3 regions of the Streptomyces sp. CA-210063 genome follow, and region 1 is predicted to be linked to each of the others. Evidence: riboswitches for the same ligand, from Rfam matches in the RefSeq annotation. Region 1 holds a riboswitch; each other region holds the start of a gene.
The links. Region 1 has a riboswitch for cyclic di-AMP ahead of JIX56_RS16730 (C40 family peptidase). Riboswitches for the same ligand answer to the same signal wherever they lie in the genome.

Region 1 (10,106 bases):
CATCGTGACCGCCGAGCCGGTCCGATGGCAGTCGGGATGACCCTGGTCGAACCCTGATATCCGCCCGAGGGATGTGTTCGATCATGGCTTGGCCGAAGATCAGGGGCGTCTCGGGGGTCGACCCTGATGCCTCGTTCCGCCGTGCGTGTGAACATCGATGGCATGCCGGAAGCCGCAGCACTGCCAGTCGACACTCCGCGGCCCCCGCGCAAGCTCTACCGCAGCAGCGACGGACGCTGGCTCGGAGGCGTGGCGCGAGGGCTCGCCGGACATCTCGGGCTGCCCGTGACCTGGGTGCGGCTCGTGTTCGCCGGTCTCTTCCTGGCGGACGGCCTCGGCGCGCTGGTGTACGCGGCGTTCTGGTTCTTCGTGCCGCTCGGTGTGGGCGGCGTCGACAACCAGCGGCCCCCGGCCATCGCCACCGAGACCTCCCCCGACGGCCGCCGCAGGCTAGTGGCCCGCAAGCCCGACCGCGGCCAGATAGTCGCCCTCCTCCTCATGGTCGTCGTGGCCATGGTCTTCGTCGGCAATGTGGACCTCGGAGAGGCCACCCGGGCGTATCTCTGGCCGACCGTGCTCGTCGCGGCCGGCGTCGCCCTGGTCTGGCGCCAGGCGGACAACGCGCGGCGGGCCCGCTGGGCCGAGGTCGGCCGCCGTCGGCGCACGATCACACTGCTCCGCTCCGTCGCGGGTGTCCTGCTGGTCACCGCGGGCGTCTCCGGGATATTCGTCCTGCAGGGCTCCGCCGCCCACCTCGGCTCGGTGCTGCAGGCCGCGCTCGCGGTCCTCGTCGGTATAACGCTGCTGGCCGGCCCGTATCTCGTCCGTATGACCCAGGACCTCTCCGAGGAGCGCCTGATGCGCATCCGCGCCCAGGAGCGGGCGGAGGTCGCGGCCCACGTCCACGACTCGGTGCTGCACACGCTGACGCTGATACAGCGCAACGCGGACAACCCGAACGAGGTCCGCCGCCTCGCCCGCGCCCAGGAGCGAGACCTGCGTAACTGGCTGTACAAACCCGAGGGCACCGGAAAGGACGAGGAGGACGAGCCCCACACGCTCGCCGAGGCCGTGCGACGCAACGCGGCCGAGGTCGAGGACAAGCACGGCGTTCCCCTAGAGGTGGTCGTCGTCGGCGACTGCCCCCTCGACGAGGGACTGACCGCGCAGATGCAGGCCGCACGCGAGGCGATGGTGAACGCCGCCAAGTACGGTGGCGAGGGCGGCGCCGTACAGGTCTTCGCCGAGGTCGAGGGAAGGACGGTCTTCGTGTCCGTCCGCGACCGCGGTCCCGGCTTCGACCTCGACGCGATACCCGCCGACCGCATGGGCGTCAGAGAATCGATCATCGGCCGCATGGAGCGCAACGGGGGTACGGCACGGCTTCGCGCCGTACCGGACGGCGGCACGGAGGTCGAGCTGGAGATGGAGAGGGCGGAGACGACGTCATGAGTGACGCGAACGGGGCGAACGACCTTGCCGCACAGGGCGGTTCGGGCACTGATCCGGGCGAGGACCAGGGAGGCCCGGTCGCGCGGGGCACCGGGGCGGCCGAAGGCGGGCCCAACGAGTCCGACCGGTCCGACCACCCCCATGAGCCCAACCAGGCCGCTGCGACCGGGAATTCCGGTGCGACCGCTGCCACTGGGGATCCCGCCGGTACCGGGACCTCCGCGACCGGTGCCACCGGGGCGGGTGTCTCCGGGCCCGGGCGGCATGTCCGGGTCGTGCTGGTGGACGATCACCGGATGTTCCGTACGGGAGTGAGGGCAGAGATCGGGCAGACGGACCGTACGGGCGTGGAGGTCGTCGGAGAGGCGCCCGACGTCGACCAGGCGGTTTCGGTGATCACGAGCACACGGCCCGAGGTGGTGCTCCTCGACGTCCATCTGCCCGGTGGCGGTGGCGTCGAAGTTCTTCGCCGCTGTTCGGCGTTGATGGCGGACGCCGAACAGCCCGTCCGCTTCCTCGCCCTGTCCGTGTCGGACGCGGCGGAGGACGTGATCGGTGTGATCCGGGGCGGTGCGCGCGGCTATGTCACCAAGACGATCACCGGCACCGACCTCGTCGACTCCATCTTCCGGGTCCAGGACGGCGACGCGGTCTTCTCCCCACGCCTGGCCGGCTTCGTCCTCGACGCGTTCGCCTCCACCGACGCTCCGCCCGTCGACGAGGACCTCGACCGGCTCACCCAGCGCGAGCGCGAGGTGCTGCGCCTCATCGCCCGCGGCTATGCGTACAAGGAGATCGCCAAACAGCTCTACATCTCGGTGAAGACGGTGGAGTCCCATGTCTCCGCCGTACTGAGGAAGTTGCAGCTCTCCAACCGCCACGAGCTGACGAGATGGGCGACGGCACGGCGCCTGGTGTGAGGGCGGCGACTGCCCACCCGACACAAGAACGCCGGTTCTCCCGAAAGGCCGACGCAACGACTGAGACACGCAAACACCACCGGGGGCCGGGCGCCCCTGCCCGGAAGCAAGGGTGACCCATCTCGACCGGCTCAAGCAGCCCCGCTCAGGCCACCCGTGTGGCCCCCGCGTACGGCATCTCGTCGAGCGGTGCCACGCGGACCGGGGCCGACGGGTTCGGGGCGTGGACCATCTGGCCGTTGCCGACATAGATGCCCACGTGGCTGATGCCGGAGTAGAAGAAGACGAGGTCGCCGGGGCGGAGTTCGGAGCGGGCGACGCGGCGGCCGGAGTTGATCTGGGAGTAGGTGGTGCGGGGGAGCGAGATGCCGGCGGCGCGGTAGGCGGCCTGGGTGAGGCCGGAACAGTCGAAGGCGTTGGGGCCGGTGGCGCCCCAGACGTAGGGGCTGCCGAGCTTGGAGTAGGCGTAGGAGACGGCCGCCGCGGCGCGGGAGTTGGGGGCATCGGCGGTGGCGGAGGCAGGTGACACCGGGCCGGTGAGGTTGCGCCGGGACGAGGCCGAGGAGCGCGAGGCGTGTCCCGTGGCTCCGCCCGCGGTGTCGAACCGTGCCCGGTCCTCGGCGGTGAGCCGGCCGAGCAGCTGCCGCGCGCCGGTCAGCTTCGAGGTGACGGTCTTCTTGTGCCGCTTCAGCTCCGTCTGCCGGGACTTGAGGGTGCCCAGTTCGACGCGGGCGGCTCCGCGCAGCCGTTCGATGTCCAGCAGTTGCTTCCGTACGCTCGACACGTCGGCCGCCTGGCGGCTGCCGACCCGCTCGGCGAGGGCGGCGCCGTCCAGGTATTCGTCCGGATCGGCGGAGAGGGCGAGCTGCCAGGAGGGGTCCATGCCCCCGCGGCGGTACTGTGCCGCGGCCAGCGAACCGAGTTCGTCCCGCGCGGAGTTGAGCCGGTCGGTGCGGCGGGCGGCCTGGTCGCGCAGCTCTTCGAGGTTCTCCTGGGCCTGGTCGGCCTTCTCCTTCGCGCCGTTGTACTTCTCGGTGGCGACCTCGGCCTCTTGGTACAGCTTGTCCACCTTCGCCTTGACCTGTTCAGGCGTGAGCTGTGGATCGGCGTGCCCGGTGCCGTCGAAACCGGTCGCGGTCGCCGCGCCCGCGAGGGCGAACGTCGCGGCGGTGCGGACCGTATGGCCGCCGAGTGAGCGCTGTCTGGGCTTGCGGTGCGCTGCCACGTGGACTCCACGTCCTCTCCGTACGACCGCCGTCCGCAGTACGAACATCGTCTGTCCGTACAGGACCGCCTGGGGGAGCGGTTACGCGTCCGGCGGCGGCCCGCACAGGGGGAGCGGGACGCCGCCGGACCTTTCTCGGCGGTGGTGTCCGACTGCCGCCCCTGGCCCGGGCGGCGGTGGGGAGCCGGTCACCTGCTGGAGGACGGTAAACCTGGCCGTGTCGGCCCCGTACCGGGTTGTGCGGAAGTGGCGTGCACCGACCGCGAGGTGACCGTATGTGACCGTGATCCCGTCCTGGCGCCGCCGACTTCACGCTGTGCGATGACCGATGCGGCGATTTCGGACCGGGTGGAGGTGTGGCGGTGCTATGGAGCGCATATATGCAAGATCGTTAAGGCGTCGCCGGACGCCCCGAAGGCCACTTTCAGCGCCCCCGGTGGCCGCCCCGGTGCCCGCCCCGGTGCCCGACGGAAAACGGTCCTCTCATTAGGCTCCGCGCATGGACGTACTCATCCACCTCTTCGTCGCCCTCCACATCATCGGCATCGCCTCCCTCCTCGGCGGCTTCCTCACCCAGCTGAAGGCCATGGGCCAGGGCGCGGCCCGCTTCGTCCCGGCCATGCTCCACGGCGCCCTCACCATGCTCATCACCGGCGTGATCCTCGTCGGCCTCAACCAGGCCGACGACCAGCCCGTCAACAACATCAAGATCGGCATCAAGCTGGCGCTGCTGATCGTGATCCTGGGGCTGGTGTATGTGAAGCGGGACGAGGAGACGGTGGAGAAGCCGCTGTTCGGGCTGGTGGGCGCACTGACCACCGCGAACGTCTTCATCGCGGTGCTCTGGACCTGAGTTCTCCGCGCTCTGGCAGGACCCGGGCGACCCGTCGCCTACGCCGGTCGCACCACGCTGTGGATCGACGACTCGCCGTCGTAGAACACCGACTCCTCGCGGACGTACGCCCCCGGCTTCGGGGCGTGGATCATCATGCCGTTGCCGATGTAGAGGCCGACGTGGCCGATGTTGTCGTAGAAGAAGATCAGGTCGCCGGGCCTGGCGTTGGTGAGGGGGACGGTGGTGCCGGCGTTGACCTGGTCGTAGGTGGTGCGGGGGAGGTCGACGCCGGCGGCCTTCCAGGCGGCCTGGGTGAGGCCGGAGCAGTCGTAGGAGCCGGGGCCGGTGGCGCCCCAGACGTACGGCTTGCCGATCTGCGCGCGGGCGAAGGTGAGGGCCTTGGCGGCCTTCGAGGCGTAGGTGGAGTCCTCGGCCGGGGCGGACGTCTCGGTGGTACCGGTGGACGTCTCCGTTCCGGTGGAGGCCTCCTCCTGGGTGCTCTGGGCCCCCTGGGTCTCCTGCGCCGCGGCCTGCCGACGCGCCAGCTCCTCCGCCTTGCGCTCGGCCTCCTCCTGCTCGCGCTGTTCGATCGCGGCGAGCCGGACCCGCTCCTCGGCGGTGAGGGTGGAGAGCAGTTCGCGGGCCTCGGCCAGCTTCGCCTGGACCTTGGCCTTGCTGGTCTTGAGGGCGTTCTGCGACTCGGTGAGCTGTTCGAGGCTGTCGCTCGCCGCCCGGCGCTGCTCCGTCGCCTCGGCCTGCTGGGTGATGTACCCGTCGACGGCTTCCTTCTGACGGCCCGTCAACCGGTCCATCAGCTGGTTCTGGTCGAAGTAGTCCTGCGGGCTGTCCGCCAGGAGCAGTGACGCTCCGTCGGGGGCCGCCGCGCCCGTGCGGTACTGGGCGGCCGCGAACGAACCCAGTTGCTCCCGCGCCTCGTTGAGTTTGTCCGTGCGCTGGGCGACGTCGTCGAGAAGGGTGTCGACCCTCTTCTTCTGCTTGGTCGCCTTCTCCTTGGCCGAGTTGTAGTTCTCGGTCGCCGTCCCGGCCTGACGGTAGAGGTCGTCGACCTTCTTCTCGACTTCCTCCAGGCTCGGCTTGTCGTCGGTCGACGGGGCGGCGTTGGCCGTCTGGGAGAGCAGGGCCACGGAGGTGAGGGCGGCCGTGGCGAGTGCGGGGGTGCGTATGCCCGCGCGCGTTCGGACGGCCGGACGCGGCTTGCGGTGCGGCGCCATGGTTCGGCGTCTCCTTCCGTTGTCCGCCTACCGAGTTAGCTGTCGGGTTCGGGCGCAAGCTTCGGAAGGTTTGCCCTACGACCCTCGCCGCGTACGGCGGCCGGATCGATTCACCCCAGAGGTCGGTGGGTCCCCGGCTCCGGCTGCCTCGGGAGGCGTACCGGACTCGGCGGAGGCCGTGCGGCCCGGCGACGTTCGCCGGTTGGGTCGTACGGCCTGAGAAAACGCTAGCCAACTCGTGTGGCCCCTGTGAAGGTTGATGTTCGATATGCCCGATACGTTTTCGTGACCTTAGCCTCTCGGACGCGATAGGTGGTACGTTCGATCGCTCACCGTCGTGAGGTGGGTACGGCGAGTGGCGGATGTGGACTTTCCGGGGTGGCCCACCGCTGTCAGTGGGGGCGCCTAGACTCGGAGAGCGATGAGCAGCCTCTTTGACGACAGCTTCCTGGCGGACCTCCAGGCCCCCCGCGGCCATGCGGAGGAACCCCCGCCGCCGCCCGAGGACGATCACGTACCGGAGCCGCTTCCGGACGATCTGTTCGGCGGGAAGTTCGACGCGCCCCCGGACCGGGACGAGTACTACCGCGGCGGCGCCCCCCGCCCCGCCCTCGACGCGGCGGCGCTCCTGGACGGGCTGAACGAGAACCAGCGCGCGGCCGTGGTGCACGCCGGCTCGCCCCTGCTCATCGTGGCCGGTGCCGGCTCCGGCAAGACCCGTGTGCTCACCCACCGCATCGCCTATCTGCTGGGCGAGCGGCATGTCCATCCGGGCCAGATCCTCGCGATCACCTTCACCAACAAGGCCGCAGGCGAGATGAAGGAGCGCGTCGAGCAGCTCGTCGGCCCGCGCGCGAACGCGATGTGGGTGATGACCTTCCACAGCGCCTGCGTACGGATCCTGCGCCGGGAGTCCAAGAAGCTCGGCTTCACGTCGAGTTTTTCCATCTACGACGCCGCCGACAGCAAGCGGCTGATGGCGCTTGTCTGCCGGGATCTGGACCTCGACCCCAAGCGCTTCCCGCCCAAGTCCTTCAGCGCCAAGATCTCGAACCTGAAGAACGAGCTGATCGACGAGGAGGACTTCGCCGCCCAGGCCACCGACGGCTTCGAGAAGACCCTCGCCCAGGCCTACGCGCTCTACCAGTCCCGCCTCCGCGAGGCGAACGCGCTCGACTTCGACGACCTGATCATGACGACGGTCAATCTGCTGCGCGCCTTCCCGGATGTCGCCGAGCACTACCGCCGCCGCTTCCGCCATGTCCTCGTCGACGAGTACCAGGACACCAACCACGCGCAGTATTCCCTGGTCAGAGAGCTGGTCGGCAGCTCCGAGCACCCCGTGGACGTACCGCCCAGCGAGTACGACCTACCACCCGCCGAGCTGTGCGTCGTGGGTGACGCCGACCAGTCGATCTACGCCTTCCGCGGCGCGACCATCCGCAACATCCTCCAGTTCGAGGAGGACTACGCGGACGCGACGACGATCCTGCTGGAGCAGAACTACCGCTCCACCCAGACCATCCTGAGCGCCGCCAACGCCGTCATCGAGCGCAACGAGTCCCGCCGCCCCAAGAACCTGTGGACCAACGCGGGCGCGGGCGCGCAGATCACCGGGTATGTCGCCGACACCGAGCACGACGAGGCCCAGTTCGTCGCCGACGAGATAGACCGACTGACGGACGCGGGCGAGGCGAAGGCCGGAGACGTCGCCGTCTTCTACCGTACGAACGCCCAGTCCCGTGTCTTCGAGGAGATCTTCATCCGCGTCGGCCTGCCCTACAAGGTCGTCGGCGGCGTCCGCTTCTACGAGCGCAAGGAGGTCCGGGACGTCCTCGCGTATCTGCGCGTCCTGGCCAACCCGGAGGACTCCGTCCCGCTGCGCCGCATCCTCAACGTGCCGAAGCGCGGCATCGGCGACCGCGCCGAAGCGATGATCGACGCCCTTTCGCAGCGCGAGAAGATCAGCTTCCCACAGGCGCTCAAGCGCGTCGACGAGGCGTACGGCATGGCGGCCCGGTCGACGAACGCCGTCAAGCGGTTCAACACGCTGATGGAGGACCTGCGGACCGTCGTCGAGTCCGGCGCCGGGCCGGCGACCATCCTGGAGGCGGTCCTCGAACGCACCGGCTATCTGGCCGAGTTGCAGGCGTCCACGGATCCGCAGGACGAGACCCGCATCGAGAACCTTCAGGAACTCGCCGCCGTCGCCCTGGAGTTCGAGCAGGAGTCCGGGGCTGCGGAAGGCGAGGGCGAGGCGGCGGCTGCGACGCCCGTCGGGCTACCCGCCTTCCTGGAGCGGGTGGCCCTGGTCGCCGACTCCGACCAGATCCCGGACGAGGAGGAGGACGGCTCGGGCGTCATCACGCTCATGACCCTCCACACCGCCAAGGGCCTGGAGTTCCCGGTCGTCTTCCTGACCGGCATGGAGGACGGCGTCTTCCCGCACATGCGCGCCCTCGGCCAGACCAAGGAGCTGGAGGAGGAGCGCCGCCTCGCGTACGTCGGCATCACCCGCGCGCGCGAACGGCTCTACCTCACCCGGTCGTCGCTGCGCAGCGCCTGGGGCCAGCCCTCCTACAACCCGCCGTCCCGCTTCCTGGAAGAGATCCCGGCCACCCACCTGCAGTGGAAGCGCAAGGGAGCCTCCGCGCCGGTGTCCTCGGGCCCGGCCGCCGGCATCGCGTCCTCGCTGTCGTCCTCGCGCTCCCGGTCCTCCGCCTCGGGCGCGTCCGGCTTCGCGACCCGTCGCGGCGCCGCTGAGAAGCCGGTCGTGTCCCTGGCCGTCGGCGACCGCGTCACCCACGACCAGTTCGGCCTCGGCACGGTCGTCGGCGTCGGGGGCACGGGCGCGAAGGCGGAGGCGACGATCGACTTCGGCGACTCCAAGCCGAAGCGGTTGCTGCTGCGCTACGCGCCGGTGGAGAAGCTGTAGTCGAAAAGCCTGTCCGGCGATTGAGGACGAGGCCGAAGGCCGATGGGGGTCCGGGGGCGCAGCCCCTGGGCAGCCCACCCCGCAGCCCCTGGGCGGCCCACCCCGGCAGGGGTCCTGAGGCCTACGTCGGATCCAAACCGTGGCTGCGCAGCCACGGCAGCGGGTCGATGGCCGAGCCGCCCGCCGGGTGGACCTCGAAATGCAGGTGCGGGCCGGTCGAGTTGCCCGAGTTGCCGGAGTAGGCGATGGTGTCGCCGGCCTTGACGGTCGTACCGGAGGCGACCTTGTACGTGGAGAGGTGGCAGTACCAGGTCTCCGTGCCGTCCTTGGCGGTCACGATGACCATGTTGCCGTAGGCGCTGTTCCACTCCGTGCGTACGGTGCCGTCGGTCGCGGCCATCACCGGCGTGCCGTACGAGACGGGGAAGTCGATACCGGTGTGCAGGGACATCCAGTTGACGCCGGACTGCCCGTAGTACGCGCTGAGGCCCTGCTGGGAGACCGGCAGCGCGAACTTCGGGCGCAGACGCTCCTTGCGGGCCGCCTCGGCCGCCGCCTTCTTCTGCTCCAGCTCCTGCTGGGCCTTGAGATCGATGCGCTCCTGCGTCCGGCTCGCCCGGTCGGCGAAGTCGTCCGCCTCGGCGGAGAGGCTCTCCAGCTGGGTGTCGAGCTGGTTGTTGGCGGTGGACGGCTTCACCGCGGTGGCGTCGTCCGACTTGACGGACGCGGTTGTCTCCGTGTCGTCCGACGTGACACCGACCGAGGCCGCCGCGATCCCCGCGACACCCATGACACAGGCAGACGGAACGGCCACGGTCAGCAGGGCGGAACGTTTGGCCGGAGCCTTCCGGCGCGACCGCGAGGCCGCGCGGGTGGCCGCCCGGCCGGGGCTCGCGCTCTTGGTCGCCGCCGGGGTGACCTCCTCCTGGTCGTCGAGGAGCGCGGCGCGGTCGGCGCCGTCGGTCTCCAACTCGCCGTTCGGGGGGAGGGGTTGGTCCTGGTCGTCGTACGGCGCGAGCTGCTCGAAGGTGGCGGTCGCCTGCTGCGCGAAGTCCACGGCCTCGGCGGAGAAGTCCACCACTTCGGTCCGCGGGTGCTCGTGGGCGTCGTACGACTCGGGGGCGGAGCCGCCGTGTTCGTCACCGGCGGGCGTGCCGTCGGTGTTCCACTGCGTGGCGTCGAACGCGCCCGTGTCGAAGTGCTGGGTGCCGACCCACTGCTGGGTCTGGTCGGACGGGCCCGACTGGCCCGGCTCCTCGGACTGTTCGGGCTGCAGCCAGCCGCTCGCGTCCCACTGGCCGCTGGCATCGGGGCCCGTCGACTGCGCCGGGATCTGGACGAGGTGCTCGTAACCGGCCGACCAGGACGTCGTGTCGTAACTGCCCGTGTCGTACGCGGCCTGGTGCTGCGCGGCGTACGGGTCGTAGTTCAGCGTCTGGTGGCTGCCCGTCGACCACTGCGAGGCGTCGTAGGAGCCGGTGCCGTTGTCATTGCCCGGCATGTCGCC
Region 2 (10,106 bases), 2.5 Mb from region 1:
TGCGGGCGGCGACGTCCGGGACCTGGGCGTTGTCGCCCGCGGCCCAGATGTAGTCGGTGCCGGTGACCTGGAGGGTCGGCGCCGCGTCCACATGGCCGCGGGGGCCGAGCGGCAGACCGTAGCGGGAGAGGACCGGGTTCGGCTTGACGCCGGCCGTCCAGACGATCGTGTTGGAGTCGACCTCCAACCCGTTCTTCAGTACGACGTGGCCGTCGACGCAGGAGTCCATGGAGGTGTTGAGGTAGACCTCGACCCCACGGCCCTCCAGGTGCTCCTTGCCGTACAGGCCGAGCTTCGGGCCGACCTCGGGGAGGATCTTGTCGGCGGCGTCGACGAGCACGAAGCGCATGTCCTCGCGGGACACGTTCTTGTAGTACTTCGCGGCGTCGCGCGCCATGTCCTCGACCTCGCCGATGGTCTCCGCGCCGGCGAAGCCACCGCCCACGAAGACGAAGGTCAGCGCCTTGCGGCGGACGTCCTCGTCGGTCGTGGAGTCGGCCTTGTCGAGCTGCTCAAGCACGTGGTTGCGCAGGCCGATGGCCTCCTCGATGCCCTTCATACCGATGCCCTGCTCGGCGAGGCCGGGGATCGGGAAGGTGCGGGAGACCGCGCCGAGCGCGATCACCAGGTAGTCGAAAGGCAGCTCGTACGCCTCGCCGACGAGCGGCGCGACGGTGGCGACCTTGCGGTCCTGGTCGATGGTGGTGACCCGACCGGTGAGAACCTCCGCCTTGGGGAGCACGCGTCGCAGCGGGACGACGACATGCCGCGGGGAGATGCTGCCGGCGGCGGCTTCGGGGAGGAAGGGCTGGTAGGTCATGTACGACCGGGGGTCGACGACCGTGACGGTCGCCTCGCCGTAGCGCATCTTCTTGAGAATGCGCCGAGCTGCGTACAGGCCTACGTACCCACCGCCTACTACGAGGATCCTGGGACGCTCCGTGGTGCTCATGCCATCGAGTATGTACCCGCCATCGGGGGGTCGCTCGTGCGCCCCTTCACAAGCTTCCTCACGCCCTCTGCTACACTGCGCGACCCCCATTGCACAGGTCATGGGCGACCAGGGGAACCGACCTCTGAGACCGACCGTTGTCAATGCCGCGTGAACTGCCGTTCCGGGCCCGCGACCCCTCTGAACCGCCCTCCGGTTTCACACGGACGAGACCCCCGTGAGACCCCCTCGGGGACGCCCCGTTGACCCCCCGGAGCCCGCGCAGGCTCTGCACAGCCTCAAAACATCGCTCAACAGGGCCGATTCTCTTGTGAAGAACTTCACGAACTTTCTCGGCGGCGAGTCGACGAGGGGTGCCGGAGCACCCCTCGGACGCGCTCATACGTTATCCGAACAGCTCAGGCGAGGCTACCGGCGAGTAGTAAACACATGCTCACAAGTGCCCCCGGGGCGCAGGGAGGGCAGCGGAACCCGCCCGGGCCTCAAGCCGGCACTCACGCCACGGACCAGGCGATTCCGTCCAGAATGTCGTGTTCGCTCACCACGACCTCCGCCGCCCCGATCCGCTCCATGATCGACAGGAGCACGAGCGCACCCGCCGCGATCACGTCCACGCGTCCCGGGTGCATCGACGGGACGGCCTCCCGCTCGGCGTGCGTCGACCGCAGCAGCCACTCGGTGATCTCCCGGACGCGGTCGTACGGGATCCGGGAGTGGTGGATGGCGACCGAGTCGTACGCGGGCAGATCCTGGGCGATCGCGGACAGCGTCGTGACCGAGCCGGCGAGACCGACGAGGGTGTGCGCCTCCCGCAGGGGAACCCCCTGCTCGGCGAGGTCCAGCGCGGCCTCGATGTCGGCGCGGATCGCGGCGATCTGCTCCGGCCCGGGCGGGTCGACGACGACCCCGTCCCGTACGAGGTGCCGCTCGGTCAGCCGTACGCAGCCGATGTCCACGGAGCGGGCGCCGGCCACCTGGTCGTCGCCGACGACGAACTCGGTCGAGCCGCCGCCGATGTCCACGACCAGATACGGCTTGGCGAGGTCGGCGCGCCCCTTCAGTTCCTTGGTCGCGCCCGTGAAGGAGAACTCGGCCTCCTGGTCGCCGGAGATCACCTCGGGCTCGACGCCGAGGATGTCGAGCACCCCGCGGACGAACTCGCCCCGGTTCTCGGCGTCGCGGGAGGCCGAGGTCGCCACGAAGCGGATCCGCTCGGCGCCGTGCTCCTTGATGACCGCCGCGTACTCCCGGCAGGCCGCGAAGGTCCGCTCCAGCGCCTCGGGGGCCAGCCGGCCCGTACGGTCGACGCCCTGGCCGAGCCGGACGATGATCATCCGCCGGTCCAGCTCGACGAGTTCACCCGTGGCCGGGTCCGCGTCGGCGACGAGGAGCCGGATGGAGTTCGTACCGCAGTCGACGGCGGCGACCCGGGTCACTTGCCGGCCTCCTTCGCGGGCTCCGGCGCGGGCACCACGCACGGGCCCTTCGCCCACCACTCCGGCAGCATCTCGATCGCCTCGTCGCCCAGCGGGTTGACGCCGGGGCCCGCGGCCAGCGAGTGGCCCACGAGGACGTGCAGGCACTTCACGCGGTCCGGCATGCCCCCCGCGCTCGGGAAGCCCTCCAGGACCTCGATCGCGTCGCGGCGGGCGATGTAGTCCTCGTGCGCGGCCCGGTACGCGGCGGCCAGCTCGGGGTCCGTCGCCAGCCGCTCCGTCATCTCCTTCATCACGCCGTTCGCCTCCAGCGTGCCGATCGCGGAGGCGGCGCGCGGGCACGTCAGGTAGTACGTCGTGGGGAAGGGCGTCCCGTCCGGCAGGCGCGGGGCCGTCTCGACGACGTCCGGCTGCCCGCACGGGCACCGGTGCGCGATCGCGCGCAGCCCGCGCGGCGGGCGTCCGAGCTGCTGCTGGAAGGCCTCGACGTCGGCGTCGGTGGGCTCGGTGCGCGGGGTGGGCGGCGGGGGCGTCTGCATGCCTGTAAGTAAATCTCTCTAGAGCTCTGGTCGGTTCACTGGTCGGCGGCGTCGGCCTTGTCGACCCCGTCCCAGACATTGGTGTACCAGGGGCGGTCGGCCGCCCCCTGCGTCGTACGGGACTGCTTCGCCGCGTCCGGGTCGATCATCGTGTAGCCGGTCTCCCCCGGCATCACATAGTGCAGCCGCTCCCGGATGCGCTGCTCGGCGTACGCGTCGTCCTGCCAGCGCGCCTTGAGGTCGCGCAACTCCTCGACCCGCTCGCGCGCCTCCTCGCGCTGCCGCTGCATGTCGGCGATCTCGGCGCGCTGGGAGACGTACTGCCTTATGGGATAGGCGAGCGCCACGATCAGCGAGCAGAGGACGAGGGCGAGCAGGGCGGCCCGGCCGGTCAGCCGGGAGCGGCGGGCCTGGCGCTTGGTCTGGGAGCGGTAGACCCGGGCCGCCGTCTGCTCACCGAGCAGCTTCAGCCGGGTCGCGGTGGAGAAACGGTCCCGGTCCCGGTCCTTCACGGCCATGTCCCGCTTCCCCTTCTTCCGCTGCCTTCTCCTGCGTGCACGTGCGTACGTCCCCGCACACGGTACGGGACCGAGTACGGGGACGTACGTACGACGCTTCCTACTTGCCGTCCTGCTGGTGCGGCGGCGGTGTCAGCCCTTGAAGCGCGGGAAGGCGCTGCGGCCGGCGTACACCGCGGCGTCGTCGAGGATCTCCTCGATGCGCAGCAACTGGTTGTACTTGGCGACGCGGTCCGAGCGGGCCGGGGCGCCGGTCTTGATCTGACCGCAGTTCACGGCGACGGCGAGGTCCGCGATGGTGACGTCCTCGGTCTCGCCGGAGCGGTGGGACATCATGCACTTGAAGCCGTTGCGCTGGGCCATCTCGACGGCGTCCAGGGTCTCGGTCAGCGAGCCGATCTGGTTGACCTTGACGAGCAGGGCGTTGGCGGCACCCTCCTCGATACCGCGGGCCAGGCGCTCGGGGTTGGTGACGAAGAGGTCGTCGCCGACGATCTGGACCTTGTCGCCCAGCTTGTCGGTGATGATCTTCCAGCCGTCCCAGTCGTCCTCGTACAGCGGGTCCTCGATGGAGACCAGCGGGTACGCGGAGACGAGCTCCTCGTAGTACTCGGTCATCTCGGCGGCCGAGCGGGACTTGCCCTCGAACTCGTAACTGCCGTCCTTGTAGAACTCGGACGCGGCGACGTCGAGCGCGAGCGCGATCTGCTCACCGGGGACGTAACCGGCCTGCTTGATGGCCTCGACGATGAGGTCGAGGGCGGCGCGGTTGGACTCCAGGTTCGGGGCGAAGCCGCCCTCGTCGCCGAGGCCGGTGGACAGGCCCTTGGTCTTCAGCACCTTCTTGAGGGTGTGGTAGACCTCGGCGCCCCAGCGCAGGGCCTCGGAGAAGGACTCCGCGCCGATCGGGGCGATCATGAACTCCTGGATGTCCACGTTGGAGTCGGCGTGCGAGCCGCCGTTCAGGATGTTCATCATCGGAACGGGCAGCAGGTGCGCGTTCGGGCCGCCCAGGTAGCGGAAGAGCGGCAGGTCGCTGGCCTCGGAGGCGGCGTGGGCGACGGCGAGGGAGACGCCGAGGATGGCGTTGGCGCCGAGGGAGCCCTTGTTGTCGGTGGCGTCCAGGTCGAACATCGCCTGGTCGATCAGACGCTGCTCGGTGGCGTCGTAGCCGACGAGCTCCGGGCCGATCTGCTCGATCACGGCGAGGACGGCCTTCTCGACACCCTTGCCGAGGTAGCGGTTGGGGTCGCCGTCACGGAGCTCGATGGCTTCGAAGGCACCCGTGGAGGCGCCGGACGGAACGGCGGCACGACCCGTGCTGCCGTCGTCGAGGCCGACCTCGACCTCGACCGTGGGATTGCCTCGGGAGTCCAGGATTTCCCGGGCTACGACGACGTCGATGGACGGCACGAGCATCTCCTTCTTGGGATGTGACGCGATGGCGACTAGAGCCTAACCGCCCCGGAGCCGTCGACACCCGACCGACCGCCCCATGGGCAGACAGACGGTATCCATTGTTCCCATCCGGAACAAAGCGGGGGTGAACACGAGAAGTGAACAGGAGGGGTGAACAGGAGGGGTGAACAGGAGGGGTGAACAGGAGGAGTGAGCAGGAAAGGGGGCCCCGCGGGAAAGACAAAACCCCGCCCCGGTGCGTACGGGGGAATGCGCACCGGGGCGGGGAGCTCGTGGGGACGGGGGGACGGCCCTCACGAGGCCTTCACTATGGAGGACACGGATGTGAGCGGGCTGTGGTTCAGCTGGGGAGCGGCCATTTTTCGGCCCAGCTCAGCCCGGCCACACCCGGTCCGGCCATGCCGGGTCAGCTCAGGTGGAGCTGCTGGCCCGGGAAGATGAAGTCGGCGTCGTCGATGATGTCCTTGTTCAGCTCGAAGAGCTTCTCCCAGCCACCCTCGACGTTCTCCTTCTCGGCGATGGCGCTGAGGGTGTCGCCGCTGACGACCTTGTACTCGCCGTCGCCCTTCTTGACCTTCTTGCCGGTCGGGGTCTCGACGGTGGCGCGCTCGGAGGAGCGGGAGGCGCGGGTCTCCTGGGTGCTCTCCTGGGTGCTCTCCTGCGAGGAGCCGGAGTTCGAGTTGCCGCTGGAGGCGGCGGCGCCGTCGTACGAGGCGCTGGACAGGCCGGTGCCGCAGACCGGCCAGGCACCCTTGCCCTGGCCCGCGAGGACCTTCTCGGCTGTCGCGATCTGCTGGGCCTTGCTCGCCTGGTCGGCGGTGGAGGCGTACTGCGTACCGCCGTAGGCGGCCCAGGTGGAGGCCGAGAACTGCAGGCCGCCGTAGTAGCCGTTGCCGGTGTTGATGGACCAGTTACCACCGGACTCGCACTGGGCGACGGCGTCCCACTCGGAAGCGGTGGCGGCGGAGGCGCTGCCGGCGACCATCAGCGGGGCGGCGATCGCGGCGGCACCGGTGACACCGGCGACGGCGATGGCGCGAGCAGCCTTGGACGGGCGGCGGTGCTTGCCCTTGCTGGAAAACAGCATGGAGAGATCCCCTCACCGACGCCTGCGAGGTGAGCTGTCGGGTTCGGGCCGGTTGAGTTGCCCGGCCACTCCTCCGTGGGAGGCGTGGCTTCACCCCAAGCCGCTCCGTCAACTGCCCGGTGCGGCACTTACCTTGGGTCCCCCGCTCCTGCCTACGGCGCTTGACGCGACGACTGTTCCATGCGGCCGTTGGCAGGATTCGGCGTACCGACCGCAGGGGCCCGCTGTGGCGAGCGGTCACGACCGTAAACACGTGATTCGCCGAATATCAAAGACGATCAGGGGGTCTGTGATTCATCTCCCACCGAGATCAAATCCGACATTCAGGGGCGAACCCCGACCCGAACTCCCGCTACTTTTCGCCCGTTTCGACGCCGACTTCAAGGGTCTGACCGGGAAGGATGAGGTCCGGGTCAGTTCCGACCGTGCCCTCGTTCTCGGCGTAGAGCTCCCGCCACCCGCCGTCCAGCCCGAGCGAGTTCGCGATGCCCGTCAGGCTGTCGCCCGCCCGGACGGTGTACGAGCCGTCCACGGCCTCGCGCGCCGCGTCGCCACCGCGGGATGCGTGACGGCCGGAGGACGAGGAGTCGGCACGGGAGCCGGTACGGGAGTCGCCGGCCGCGTCCGCGTCGGCATCGGTGCTTTCGTCGGCGCTGGTGCCGCGGTGGCGGCCGGTGCCGTTCTCGGTGTCCTCGGCGGCGGAAGAGTCATCACTCTGCCCCGAGTTGTCCGAGTTGTCGTTCTCGGAGTCGTCAGTGGAGGAGCTGTCGGACCCCTTCGAGGTGTCGCTGCCGGAACCGGTGGAGTCATCCGAGTCGATGTCGGCCTTGGTGGAGCCTTCGATGACATTCGCGGACGAGTCCGATGATTCAGATGAGTCAGTCGAACGGGATGAATCAGACGTACCGGATGTATCGGATGATCCGGATGAACTGTCCGAGTTCGACGAACCGTCCGCGGCGCCGGTGTCCACGTCGGCGGAACCGGAGTCACCGGCGAGGTTGTGGAGCACTCCGCAGACGGACCAGACACCGACGCCCTGGTCGGCGAGCACCTTCTCGGCGATCGCTATCTGCTGCGAACGGCTGGCCTGGTCGGCGCTCGTCGCATAGTCGAGGCCGCCGTACTTCTCCCAGTTCGCCTGGGTCAGCTGGAGGCCGCCATAACGCCCGTTGCCGGTGTCCGCGCTCCACGAGCCGCCGCTCTCGCACTCCGCCACCTGGTCCCAGGTGGTTCCGCTGGCCGCGCTCGCGCCGGTGGCGCCGAGGAGTGGGATGGCGATGGCCGAGCCGGTCACTCCGGCCGCGACGAGGAGGGCCGGAGCCTGACGGGGGCGACGGTGACGACCGTTCCCGGAGAGCATGCGGTTGCCTTTCACGCGACAGCAGGGGCCTGTGCGACGGGTGTGGTGGCCCTTCGCACTGACGTGTGAACGTATCGGCAGTCGATCAGTTGTCACAAGTTAATGCAGCGCAGATCACGTGAAGATCACAGAGCTGAGAGAGTGTCATCTCCTGGCGCGGAATGGGGTACTGCTACGGGCCGCTCACAGACCACTCACGGGCTGCTTCCGCGCGACGAATTCCACCGGAAGCGTGCGCAATCCCCGCATGATGAGCCCTCCGCGCCACCTCAAATCGGCCGAATCCACGGCGAGTCGTAGATCGGGGAGGCGGGTGAGGAGCGTCGCCAGCGCGGTCTGGCCTTCGAGGCGGGCGAGGGGGGCGCCGAGACAGTAGTGGATGCCGTGGCCGTAACCGAGGTGCTGGTTGTCGCGGCGGGAGAGGTCGAGGGTGTCGGGGTCGTCGAAACGGGCCGGGTCGCGGTCGGCCGCGGCGAGTACGACGAGGACGGGGTCGCCGGGGGCGATGTCCTCCCCGCCGATCGTGAGGGGCTGCGTGGCGAAGCGCCAGGTGGCGAGTTCGACGGGGCCGTCGTAGCGGAGGAGTTCCTCGACGCCGGTTTCGAGCAGCGCGGTCTCCTCGGCGGCGAGGGATGCCTGGAGGCGGGCGCGCTGTTCGGGGTGGGTGAGAAGGGCGTACGTGCCGTTCCCGATGAGGTTGACGGTCGTCTCGAACCCGGCGAACAGCAGGATGAACGCCATCGCCGCGGCCTCGTTCTCGGTGAGGTGCTCACCGTGGTCGGAGGCGCGGATGAGCCCGGAGATGAGGTCCTCGCCGGGGGTGGGAGCGTCGGGCAGCGCCTCGCGCTTGCGGTGGATGAGTTCGGCGAGGTAGCCGCGCATCTTCTTGACCGACCGCGCGACGCCGCCGCGCGGCCCGCCCCCGTGCCGGATCATCATGCCCGCCCAGTCCCGGAAGTCGTCCTGGTCCTCGCGGGGGACGCCGAGCAGGTCGCAGATGGCGTAGATGGGGAGCGGGAAGGCGAAGTCGTGGATGAGGTCGGCTTCGCCCTGGTCCGCGAACTGGTCGATGAGGTGGTCGGTGAGTTCCTGGACACGGGGGGCGAACTCGGCGACCCGGCGGGGCGTGAACGCCTTGGAGACGAGGCGGCGGAGGCGGGTGTGGTCCGGCGGGTCGATGTTGAGCAGATGCGTCATCAACTCGGCCTTGCGCTCACCGGGGATACCGGTCTTGCCCTTGGCGTGGGCCGGCTCGTCGTGATGTGCGGGGTTCTTGGAGAGGCGTCCGTCGGCGAGGGCCTGCTTGGCGTCGGCGTAGCGCGTGACCAGCCAGGCTTCCACGCCGCTGGGGAGTTTCGTGCGGTGCACGGGGGCGTGTTCGCGGAGCCAGGCGTAGGCGGGGTAGGGGTCGGTGGCGAATTCCCAGGTGAAGAGAGCGGGGGCCGGGGGCGGGGCGGGGGGCTGGTTGGTCACTCGTCGACGGTAGCGGGCGCGTCTTTCCGCGGTGCGGGCAGTTCGCCCAGCCGGATCTTCGCGAAGTAGTGACCTTGCCGGGCGGCTTCATGGAACAACCGCCCTGCTTCTTCCAGCGCTTCCTCCCCTTCCATGTGCTTTGCCAGCGCGTACGCGGCCCAGCCTCCTTCCTCCTCCTGCGCCATGGCCTCGCGAAGGAGCCTCTCTCCCTCCTCGACGGCACCAGTGCGCAGGAGAAGAGTTGCCAGATTCCGGCGCGCGTTGAGATGGCCGGTCTTCATGGCCTCGCGATACATCTGCTGCGCCGCGTCCAGATCGCCCGACACCTGGAAAACGAGGGCGAGGCCGTACAGCGCGGCCGGGTCCTCAAGGGCGACACCACGCCGGAACCAGAGCTTCGCGTCGTCCATGTTGCGCCGGTAGAACATCAGCCGGCCGAGGCTGGTCGCGACTTCTTCCCGACCCGCGTCAAACGCCCTGACGTACCACCCGAGGGCTTGGTTCGTCTTTCCGCTACCGACGAGCAGGTCACCCAGACGGTGCGCCGCCTCGGCGTCACCGCTCTCGGCCGCCCTCCACAACCACCGCTCCGCACGCTCCCGGTGCAACCGCCCCGTCTCGCGTGCCGCGCTGACGCTTCCGCTCTCCGCCGCGGCCTCCAGATACGGCAGCGCCGCCGGCTCGTCGCCGCTGTCCAGCAGATGCCTCGCCCAGGCTTCGGCCGCCCGTGGGTGTCCCCCCTCGGCCGCCCGGCGCAGCAGTTCCTCGCTCTCACCGCCCCCGACGCGGTCCGCGAAGGCGAACATCAGCTCTACGTCCCCCGCCTCCAACCGCTGGTGCAGCGCCGCACGGGCCGCCTCCAGGACGGCGTCCCGGTCGATCCGCGCCCCGGCCTGCGCCTCGTCGAGAAGCAGCCACCACACCCCGTCCGGGACGGGGTCCAGATCCTCCGACCGCAGCGCCTCCGCCACCAGCGCGCCGTACGCCCGCCACGTGCCGGCCTCCTCCCCGGCCAGGAGGAGTCCCGACACCCCGAACATGCGTGTCGTCGCCCACGCGAGGGCGTCCTCGAACGACTCGCGCTCCTCCGTCCCGTACTGCTCCTGGACCCGTCTGAGCAGGTCGGCCGGTACGGCGCCCGTCACGCCGCATCGTGCCAGGTCCACCGCCGCCCTCACCAACAGCTGTCCACGCGGATGCTCGTCCCTCGTCCCTTCTCGCCGCCACTCGTCGAACAGCAGGTGGCCGACCGCGAAGTACGAGGCGGCGCCCTCCTTGCCGCTCCACATGTAGGCCGGGTAGGCGCGCGGGTCGTCGAG
Region 3 (10,106 bases), 2.9 Mb from region 1:
CGTCGTGGACCGGCTGGTGCGCGGTGTCTCCAGCGGCGGACTGCGGATGAGGCCGGGCTGCACGCTCGACGAGGTGGCCGGACTCGCCCGTGGCATGACCATGAAGGAAGCGCTGCACTACGACCCCGAGGGCCGCTACATCCCGCTCGGCGGCGCCAAGGGCGGCATCGACTGCGACCCCCGGGACCCGCAGGCGTACGGCGTCCTGGTGCGCTACCTCCGCGCGATGCGCCCGTACATCGAGACGTTCTGGACGACCGGCGAGGACCTCGGACTCACCCAGGACCTGGTGGACCGGGCGGCCACCGAGGCGGGCCTCGTATCGACGATCCAGGCCGTCTACCCCCTCCTGGACGACGAGCGGACGGCCCGCCAACGGCTCACGGACGCCTTCCAGGTCCAGGTGGACGGCATCGGCCTGGACGAGCTGGTCGGCGGCTGCGGAGTCGCCGAGTCGGTCCTCACGGCCCTGGACCGGGCCGGGTTGCCGTACGCCGGGACACGGGTCGCCGTGCAGGGCCTGGGCACCATGGGCGGAGCCACCGCCCGCTTCCTCGCGCGCGCCGGGCTCACGATCGTCGCCGTCGCCGACATCAAGGGCACCATCACCAACCCCGCCGGCCTGGACGTCGAGGCACTGCTCGCCGCCCGCGACACATACGGCACGGTCGACCGCTCAGTCCTCCGTCCGGACGACCACGAGGCTCCCGGCGACATCTGGCTCGCCACCGACGTGGACGTCCTCGTCCCCGCGGCCGTCTCGTACACGATCGACACCGCCAACCAACAGCACATCACCGCCCGGCTGATCGTGGAGGCGGCCAACATGCCCGTTCTGCCGGAAGCCGAGGAACTGCTCGCCGCGCGCCGGGTCACCGTTCTGCCGGACGTCGTGGTCAACTCCGCCACGAACGCCTGGTGGTGGTGGACCCTGTTCGGCGACATCGGCCCCACCGCCGACGCGGCGTTCACCCACACCCGCCGCTCCATGCGCGCCCTGGTCGACCTGATGCTCTCCCGCGCCGAGACCGACGGCACGACCCCCCGGGCGGCCGCCCACGCCGTCGTCGCCGACCGGCTGCCGGTGATCGCGGAACGGTTCGGCTGGTACCGCTGACGGCTTCCGGCCCGGTCCGGGGTGGCTCGAGGACCACAGTGGTCACCGGCGGGCGTAGGTAGGGTTGCCGCGTGGGCAGGGTGCGGTTGAGTGTGGCCGAGCGGCGTGAAGAGCTGCTCCGCGCCGCCATCGAGCAGATCGAGGAGCGGGGCGTCGCGGCGGTGCGGATCGCCGACGTGGCCGCCGTCCTCGGGGTGAGCAACGCCCTGGTGCTCTACCACTTCTCGACCAAGGAACGACTGGTCGCCGAGGCGTTCCGGTACGCGGCCGAGGACGACCTCGCCCACCTGGGCAAGCTGCTGGGCCGCCGCACGACCGCACTGCGCCGGCTCAGAACAGCCGTCCGCTGGTACGCCCCCACCGGCCAGGCGAAGGGCTGGCGGCTCTGGATCGAGGGCTGGGCGGTGTCCCTGCGCGAACCCGCCCTCCGCGAGGTCACCCGCGACCTGGACACACAGTGGAAGGCCGCACTCACCGAGGTCATCGAAGCCGGTGTGGCGGCCGCCGAGTTCCACTGCCCGGACCCACCGGCGACAGCCCTGCGTCTCACCGCCCTCCTGGACGGCCTGGCCGTACAGATGACGGCCTACCACGGAGCCGTCTCCCGCGCCCGCGCCCAGGAGTGGGCCGACGAGGCCCTGGCCCGCGAACTGGGCCTGGACCGCGAAGCCCTGACAGCAGCGACTCGCTGAGCCGGACAAACAGCCACCCGCCCGCATGCATGCCACGACTGCGTACCGCCCGCAAGACGGCGGAAGTTGGCCGTGCCGGTGCGTCGAGCCCGTCGCACACAGCGGCCCGGGGAACTCCACACCGTCGGATCCCGGGCCGCAGGGCACCCGGCGACGGGCTGACGCACCGGCACGGCCCCGGCCCCAGACGACCCCGCAGGCGCCCCACCGTCCGCGGCGGCTCAGCTCAAGCCACCGACTCGATCCGCATCTTGATGTCGTCCGGCGACAGATGCCCCTTCGCCGACACATGGTCCCCGGAGGACTCCCCGCGCAGCCGCCGCCCGATCCACGGCACCAGATACTCCCGCGCCCACTGGATGTTGTCGCGACGCATCTCGAACGTGCCGCGCGGCGGCAGCGGAGGCCACGGCTGGTCGGGATCGGCCGGGATGTCGACGCCGAGCACCTGTCCGGCACGCAGCGCGACCCGGGTGTGCCCCTCGGGCGAGAGATGCAGCCGGTCGCCGTCCCAGGCCCGCCGGTCCTGGATGGTCTTGAGGGACCACAGGTCCAGTACGGGGCAGCCGTACCGGTCGGCGATGGCCCGCACATGCCCGTTGTACGTGGCGATCTTGCCACGCAGATGCCGGAGCACAGGCACATCGCGCGTATCGAACCCGGTGGTCACCATGACGGTGCCGATGGCCGAGGTGAGCGTCGAGACCGCCCGCTCGAAGCGCTCGGCGACCTCGTCGGGGTCGGTGCCGGGCCGGATGATGTCGTTGCCGCCCGCGCAGAAGGAAATGAGATCCGGCGCGAGCTCCAGCGCGCGCGGCACCTGGTCCTCGACGACCTGGTCGAGGAGTTTCCCGCGCACGGCGAGGTTGGTGTAGTCGAAGTCGCCCTCTGGCACCCGGTCCGCGAGAAGCACCGCGAACCGGTCGGCCCAGCCGACGAACCGCCCATCGGGCCCGGGGTCGCCGACGCCCTCGGTGAAGCTGTCCCCCACCGCCACGTACGACCCGATCATTGATCTGCTGTCATTCGAATCGTCTGCCACATCGGCCCATGATTCACCTTCCGATGTGACCTACGCGACCGTAATAAGGGGTTGACGGACGGTGAGATAGACCACGTGTCAAGTATTGGTCAACCCGGAATACAGCAGGTCGGGATGGGGACCCACCGCCACCCCGACCCCTTCGACCACTCAGCGGCCACCGACCGATCTCCACACCCGGAAGCCCTCGATCCGGAAGTGACTCCACGTGGTCCGGAAGGCGAAATGCCCACCCGTGTACGGGTCGGGATCGGCGTAGTCGAACACGAGCCGCCCGTTGTTCCACCACCGCACGGTGGACCCGTCCGAGACGATCCGCACACGATTCGGCTCGTTCGCGACGAGCAGCGGCTCGGTGTAGTCGTAGATCAGCGGCCGAACGCCCGCCTCACCGACGTACCGGCGCAGCCGCGTCGTGGTGTTGTAGTTGGCCCCGTAGCCGGAGTAGTACGTCTTCAGATAGTCGTACTCGGCAAGCGCACCGCCGCGCGGAGTGGCGAAGAGATCGTCGGGCGACCGCACGTCGACGGCGTTCCAGAAGTTGTTGAGATCGGAGACCCGATCATTGACGCCACCCTCGGAGACCGGGGTGGCCGTGTACTCGATGACGTACGGCCCTTCCAGCCTCCGCTTGAACCACACCGTCGCCCCGGCCGGCACATCCACCTCCAGCACCCCACGCGAGGCCGTGACCGCACCGCCCTTCTCCAACTCCACGGCCCACTGCCCGAGTCCGTGCCGGAAGTCGTCCGCCGCGATCAGCCGACCGCGGCGGGGACGCGGGGACGCACTCGTGCTCGACCTCGCGTTCGCGACCGTGGCCGGGGCGAATGCCGCGAGAGCGGCACCGGCCGCGAGGACTCCGAAGGCTCTGCGAGTGGTCATGACGCTCCTTCTGTTCGCTTGCGGATCACTGTGTCCTCACCGTCGCACGACTGTCGAGACTTCGATCCACGAAGCGGTACTTGAGATGGGAGGCGAGGGGTGTCCGAGGAGCGCGGGCACCACATGCAACTGCAGCTCGTCGATGAGCCCCTCCTCGAGGTACGGCCGTACCGTGCTCGCCCCGCCCGCGATGTCGGCGCTCCTGTCCCCGGCGGCGGCCTTCGCCTGGGCGAGGGCGCTGTGGATGCCGTCGGTGACGAAGGTGAAGGTGGTGCCGCCCCCCTTGACTCGGGACAGGCGCATTCGGCATCGGCGACCCGCGCAGTGGTCGTCGGCCGACGACGAAGGCCGGACCCCGGGGATCATGGGGTCCGGCCTACGTGGAACGGCGGTGCGTCAGACGCTGACGCCCTTCGACCGCAGGTACGCCAGCGGGTCGATGTCCGCACCGTAATTGGGGGTGGTGCGGATCTCGAAGTGCAGGTGCGGCCCGGTGACGTTGCCGGTCGCGCCGGAGAGGCCGATCTGCTGGCCGCCGCTCACGGACTGGCCCGCGGAGACGGAGATCGAGGACAGATGGGCGTACTGGGCGTAGTAGCCGTCGGCGAGCTTGATGACGACCTGGTTGCCGTACGCGCCGCCCCAGTCGGCGGAGACGACGGTGCCCGCGCCCACGGCCTTGAGGCTGGTCCCGGTCGGGGCCACGAAGTCGACGCCGGTGTGGTAGCCGCTGGACCACATGCTGCCGGCGGTCTTGTACGCGGTGCCGACGGTGGCGCCCTGGATGGGCACGCTGAAGCCTGAGCTGTTGGACGACGAGGACTGGCCGCTCGACGTGGAGGTCGACGCCTGGGTGTCCTTCGCCTCCGTCGTCTCCTTCGCCGAGGAGTCGGAGGACTTCGACGACTGGGAGGGCTTCGAGGACTGCGACGACTGGGTCTTCGTCGACGACTCCGGTGTACCGCTCGACGCGGCCCGGGCGCCGATGCTGAGCTTGAGGCCCGGGTGGATGAGCGACGGGTCGGAGCCGATCGCCGCACGGTTGTCCGAGTAGAGCCGCTTCCAGCCGCCCTCGACGTCCTGCTCGTCCGCGATCTTCGCGAGGTAGTCGCCGACCTTCACCGAGTAGGTCTTGGCCGCCGCCTTCTTGGTGGCGGTCCTCTCCGCCTGCGCGGCCTTCTCGGCCTGCTCCATCCGCGCGCTCGCCTCGGCCGTGGCCTTCTCGGCGGCGATCGTGGCCGTCTTCTCCGAAACACCGGAAACGGCGGCCGTCGGGGTCGCGGCATGAGCGCCTGCGGCTCCGATCAGCGGCAGTGCGAGCGCCGCGCCCCCGGTCCCTGCGGCGGCGATGGAGCGGGTGAAACGCTGGGACTTCGGACGGCGGTGCTTACCCTTCGCGGGCATGGGCGAATTCCTCTCCGGCGCCTGCGAGGTGAGCTGTCGGGTGCGGACTGGAGATGCCCGGCCGTGCTTGCGCACGGCTTAACCCCTAGCCGTTCCGGAGACCGGAACAGGCGGTAATTCCTGTGGGTCCCCCGCTCCTGCCGTGGATCAGGTCGGTACGCGGCTCCGGTCGGCGGCAGGATTGGGCGTCCGTCCGGATTGACGCCGAACGTAAGCGACTTGTGCCCACAGAGACAACCATTGGGACTTCCTGTGCGTCTTCCTCCCTGATCCTTACATCAATTCATGATTACGCTCCGTAAAAGACCGTCCTTCGGCATTTTGCAACCGCCCTGGAAACACATACGAATTACGTGAACATGACGGCAACGGAACGTCACGAATATGACGCTGCTCACCCACCTACGGCCCAGTAGGCTTTATTCCGGGGCTTGTTGGAATTACAGCTCTATTTCGGACAGTTCACTCAAGTGCGACGCAGGCGGATAACTGTCGCATCGAAGTCACCGCGCAGCCCCGTCCGCAGCCCGTGATGCAACAGCACCGCACCTCGGTGCATTTCGCCCGTTTCGCGGCACTCATACGTTTCTGCCGGGTCGAGGCCTCGCAGCCGGAGCGGCGCGAGCGGCTCGCCGTAATGCTGGGCCTGGAGCCAGGCCAGGACGACGACCTCGTCGCCATGGACGTACTGCACGGCGCTCAGCCCTCCCGTCGGCGGCCTCAGCCGATAGAGGTCGCCGCGCTGCACGACCGGCCGGATCTCCTTGTACAGCTCCACCCAGTCCCGCGCCTCGGCCAGCTCCTCCTCGGTCCACTCGGTGAGGTCGCCGCCGACGCCGAGCACCCCCGCCATGGCACTGACGAAGCGGAAGCGCAGCGAGCTGACCCGGCCGTTGAGCTGATTGTTCGGGCTGTCGGTGACCCAGGCGGCCATGATCCGGGCCGGGTGGACCTGACTGAAGCCGTGCTGGATGGCGAGCCGGTCGAGCGGGTCGGTGTTGTCCGAGGTCCACACCTGGTCCGTCCGCGCCATCACCCCGAGGTCGATACGACCGCCGCCGCCCGAGCAGGACTCGAACGCCACCCCCGGGTGCGCGGCCCGCAGCCGGTCCAGCAAGGCGTAGAAAGCGTGCACGTGCTCGACCCACAGCTTCTGCGGGTACGGCTCACCGGGCCAGCCGGCATCCGTGAAGCAGCGGTTGAAGTCCCACTTCACATAGTCGATCGGCGCGCTGGAGAGGAGCCCGTTCAACTGCTCCCAGAGATATTCCTGAACATCCTCGCGCGCGAGATTGAGTACGAGCTGATTGCGCAGCTCCGTCCGCTTTCGTCCCGGTTGGAACTGGGCCCATTCGGGGTGCGACCGGTACAACTCGCTGTCCGGATTGACCATCTCGGGCTCGACCCAGATACCGAACTGCATACCGAGGGCGTGCACATAGTCGGCGAGCGGCGTCAGCCCCTTCGGGAAGCGGTCGGGGTTGGGGGTCCAGTCACCGAGCCCGGCCCGGTCACTGGTGCGCGTCCCGAACCAGCCGTCGTCCACCACGAACAGCTCGACCCCCATGGCCGCCGCCCGCCGCGCGAGCGTCCCCTGCTGCTCCTCCGAGATGTCGAACTCGGTGGCTTCCCAGGAGTTGAAGAGCACCGGCCGGTCCTGATCCGCGTCCGGGATGACGTACGTCCGCTGGTACGTGTGCCAGGCGCGGCTCGCCCCGCCGAAGCCGCCGTCGCTCCACAGGCCGGCGAAGAGCGGCGTGGTGAACGTCTCGCCCGTCTCCAGCCGCAGCAGACCGGACTCGTCGTATCCGGCGCCCCCGGTGATCTGCACGCGCGCGTCCGGGAGTTGGGCGACCGCGATCCGCCAGGACCCCGACCAGCCGAGGGCGCAGCCGTAGACCTCGCCGCGCTCCTCGGTGGCGTCGGTGTCGAGGGCGACCCAGGGCAGATGCTGGTGCCCGGTGTGGCCGCGCCGACTGCCGATGACCTTCTCGCCGTAGGTGAGGTCCCCGCGCACGAGCCGGGACTCGGCCGCCCATCGCCCGTGCAGCTGGGACAGCCGCCAGGCCTCCTCGCGCCGCGGCAGCGTCCAGGTCGCCGAGTCGGCCCGCAGCAGCTCCACCGCCGGTCCTTCATTGGCGAGGGTCACCCAGCGCTCGATCACGTCGTCGCGCATCCGGTAGTGCAGGGTGATGCCGAGGCCGTCGTCGGTGAACCGCAGCCGCAGCTCGTCGCCGTCGGCCTCGTACTCCTGGAAGGTCCACTCGGTGCCGCGCCGCTCGTCCGTGCGCACGGAGAGGGCGGGGCGGGTGAAGCGGGGGCCGCCCTCGACGGGGTACTCCTCGTGCCCGTCGACCGGGGCCTCGAACGGCCAGTACGGCAGCTGCTGCCGGCCGGCCAGTTCCTCGGCGTCGGCGAGTGCGATCCGGGGACCCCAGTGCAGATGCAGCAGCTCGTCATTCTCCGTGAGCCGCAGGGCATAGCTGCTCCTGGGCCCCGTAAGAAGCCAGGTACGGCCTTCGGCGCCGATTTCCAACATCAGGTTCCCCACAGATTCGAACAGGTGCGATCGGGCTTCAACATCATCGCAGGTCGCCGCAGGCGCTCACGGCACCTGTGGACAACTGCCGACGGGGCCTTCGCGACACCTGTGGACAACTGCCGCGGGCCGTGCCGCGGCCCCTGTGGACAACTCATTGGCGTACGCACCCATGTCGTATCGTCGAGGGCGCGCCTCGGTGCCGAGTGCGTGCCCGTCGACGATCGGCGCCGGCGGCCGGATGGGAGGAGCCCCAGTGACGCAGCAGGTCCCGTCGACCGAGCCCGAGCTGACCGGAGTGCGCAACTTCCGCGATGTGGGCGGTCTGCCGACCGTGGACGGCCGTCGGGTGCGCCACGGGGTGCTGTTCCGCAGTGGTCACCTCGCGCACGCCACCGACGAGGACACCGCGTTCCTGGCCTCCCTCGGCCTGCACACGGTCTTCGACTTCCGCAACGCGGCCGATCAGAAGCTGGAGGGCCCGGATGTCGAGTTGCCCGGCGTGCTCAATGTGAATCTGCCGCTCAGCGACCCCGCGGACGGCGCCGAGTTCTGGAAGATGGTCCGCGACGGCGATCTGGACCAGCTGCGTGCGCTGCTCGACGACGGCAAGGCGGCCGGCCGGATGATCGCCTCCTACCGGACGATCATCAAGGACCGCACGGCCGAGCACTCCCGTGTGCTGCACGCGCTGGCCGAGGACAGCGTGCCCGCGCTGATGCACTGCGCGGCGGGCAAGGACCGAGCGGGCCTCTCCATCGCCATCACCCTCCTCACCCTGGGCGTCGAGCGCGAGGCCATCGTCGCCGACTACCTGGAGTCGAACGCCAAGCACCGCCGTTACAAGGTGCACCGCAGCAGCACCTCCGCGAGCGCCTACTCCCCGGAGGTCATGGAGCTCCTGAGCCCGCTGTTCGACGCCCGCGCCGAGTACCTCCAGACGGCCTTCGACACGGTCGAGGAGACCTGGGGTGATGTGGACACCTATCTGGAGCAGGGCCTGAAGATGACCCCGCAGACCCGGGAGCGGCTGCGCGAGCGACTGCTCGACTAGGCGACCGGCCCACGCGGACCACGCACTTACTGCTTGGCACCCACCTCGAACAGCAGGTAGACGAAGGCCGCGAAGAGATGGCCGACCGCGATGTAGATGATGAGCCGCACCCACAGGGCGCGGGGGAACTTCTCTTCCAGGTCGGTCATGGGGTCTCTCCAGGAGTGGTCGGCCCGAGGCACAGCGCGGCGGTCGGGCTCTGCAGCAGGGTGTGGACGAACAGGAGGTCGGCGCCGTCGCGGTCGGCGGCGGCGATGCGGTGCGGTGTCAGCGAGTCGAAGTGCGCGCTGTCCCCGGGCGCGAGGAGATGCGTGGTGTCCCCGAGGCGCAGCCGCAGCCGCCCCTTCAGGACGTACAGCCACTCCTCACCGGGATGCACGCGCACGATGTCGCCCTGTGAGCCGTACGGCACATGGACGCGCAGCGCCTGCATCCCGCGCCCGGGCGCGCCCGCCTGCCAGTACGTCCAGCCGCCGGCCTTGGTGGGTTCCCTGTCGGACGCGCGGAGTACGGCGTCCCGTTCGGGGACGCTCTCGCCGAGCAGTGCCGAGACGGTCGTTCCATAGATACGGGCCAGTGCGAGCAGCATCGGCAGCGAGGGCTGGCGCTGCCCGGTCTCCAGCCGGGAGAGGTGCGCGGGCGACAGCCCGGCGGCGCGGGCCGCTGCCTCCAGGGTGAGGGAGGCCCGGCGGCGCAGCGCGCGCAACTGCGGAGCGACGACGGGCAGTTCCCCGTCCATCGGGGGCTCGGGAGGGTGCGTACCCTCGGAAGGGCTCATGCCTCCATTCAGCCGGAGCCTTGCCCCAGGGGCAAATTTCTTGCCTCAGAGGCAAAGCCCAGCGAGGCCCCACCACCGGCGGCCCGTGCGCACTACCGGTTGGCCACCGCCTGCTTGACGAGCGTCTTGCCGAAGTCCCACATCAGTCCGCCCCCGCTGTGCGCGTCGTCCATCACCTCGGTGAAGGCCTCGACGAAGCGGTCCACCTCCCGCTCCCCGATGACCAGCGGCGGGATCAGCTTGATCACCTCCAGATGGTCGCCGGAGACCTGGGTGAGGATGCGGTGGCGTTGCAGCAGCGGCACGACGACCATCTGGGCGAACAGCCCCTTGCGGGCCGCCTGAAGCATCGTCCAACGGCTGCGCAGCTTCAGCGACCTGGGCCTGCCGAACTCGATGCCGATCATCAGGCCCCGGCCGCGTACCTCGCTGAGCAGCTCGTACTTGTCGACCAGTGCCGCGAGCCGGCTCTTCAGCAGCTCCCCGGTGGCCCGGGCACCCGCCACGATCTGCTCGTTCTCCATGACCGAGAGGACGGCGAGCCCGGCGGCCATGGCCTGGGCGTTGGACCCGAAGCTCGCCGAATGGACGAGGA

Region 2: linked by a shared signal. The riboswitch ahead of JIX56_RS27935 (LysM peptidoglycan-binding domain-containing protein) and the one ahead of JIX56_RS16730 (C40 family peptidase) in region 1 are both predicted to bind cyclic di-AMP.
Region 3: linked by a shared signal. The riboswitch ahead of JIX56_RS04580 (M23 family metallopeptidase) and the one ahead of JIX56_RS16730 (C40 family peptidase) in region 1 are both predicted to bind cyclic di-AMP.

The regions. Positions count from the first base shown of each region.
Region 1 is NZ_CP102512.1:3,908,839-3,918,944, reverse strand. It holds gene JIX56_RS16750 (ATP-binding protein) at 163-1,452, shown strand; gene JIX56_RS16745 (LuxR C-terminal-related transcriptional regulator) at 1,449-2,372, shown strand; gene JIX56_RS16740 (C40 family peptidase) at 2,518-3,597, opposite strand; gene JIX56_RS16735 (hypothetical protein) at 4,097-4,450, shown strand; gene JIX56_RS16730 (C40 family peptidase) at 4,489-5,664, opposite strand; cyclic di-AMP (ydaO/yuaA leader) riboswitch at 5,674-5,846, opposite strand; gene pcrA (DNA helicase PcrA) at 6,086-8,599, shown strand; gene JIX56_RS16720 (M23 family metallopeptidase) at 8,721-10,106, opposite strand, start outside.
Region 2 is NZ_CP102512.1:6,366,412-6,376,517, reverse strand. It holds gene JIX56_RS27960 (NAD(P)/FAD-dependent oxidoreductase) at 1-952, opposite strand, end outside; gene JIX56_RS27955 (Ppx/GppA phosphatase family protein) at 1,447-2,388, opposite strand; gene JIX56_RS27950 (DUF501 domain-containing protein) at 2,385-2,927, opposite strand; gene JIX56_RS27945 (FtsB family cell division protein) at 2,963-3,445, opposite strand; gene eno (phosphopyruvate hydratase) at 3,578-4,864, opposite strand; gene JIX56_RS27935 (LysM peptidoglycan-binding domain-containing protein) at 5,271-5,951, opposite strand; cyclic di-AMP (ydaO/yuaA leader) riboswitch at 5,956-6,121, opposite strand; gene JIX56_RS27930 (LysM peptidoglycan-binding domain-containing protein) at 6,304-7,314, opposite strand; gene JIX56_RS27925 (cytochrome P450 family protein) at 7,498-8,787, opposite strand; gene JIX56_RS27920 (tetratricopeptide repeat protein) at 8,784-10,106, opposite strand, start outside.
Region 3 is NZ_CP102512.1:1,042,723-1,052,828, forward strand. It holds gene JIX56_RS04555 (Glu/Leu/Phe/Val dehydrogenase dimerization domain-containing protein) at 1-1,117, shown strand, start outside; gene JIX56_RS04560 (TetR/AcrR family transcriptional regulator) at 1,189-1,809, shown strand; gene JIX56_RS04565 (SGNH/GDSL hydrolase family protein) at 2,036-2,821, opposite strand; gene JIX56_RS04570 (DUF1080 domain-containing protein) at 3,002-3,736, opposite strand; partial or broken gene JIX56_RS04575 (dihydrofolate reductase family protein) at 3,839-4,042, opposite strand; gene JIX56_RS04580 (M23 family metallopeptidase) at 4,133-5,140, opposite strand; cyclic di-AMP (ydaO/yuaA leader) riboswitch at 5,146-5,304, opposite strand; gene JIX56_RS04585 (alpha-galactosidase) at 5,607-7,679, opposite strand; gene JIX56_RS04590 (tyrosine-protein phosphatase) at 7,936-8,733, shown strand; gene JIX56_RS04595 (DUF6126 family protein) at 8,760-8,882, opposite strand; gene JIX56_RS04600 (helix-turn-helix domain-containing protein) at 8,879-9,511, opposite strand; gene JIX56_RS04605 (aspartate aminotransferase family protein) at 9,604-10,106, opposite strand, start outside.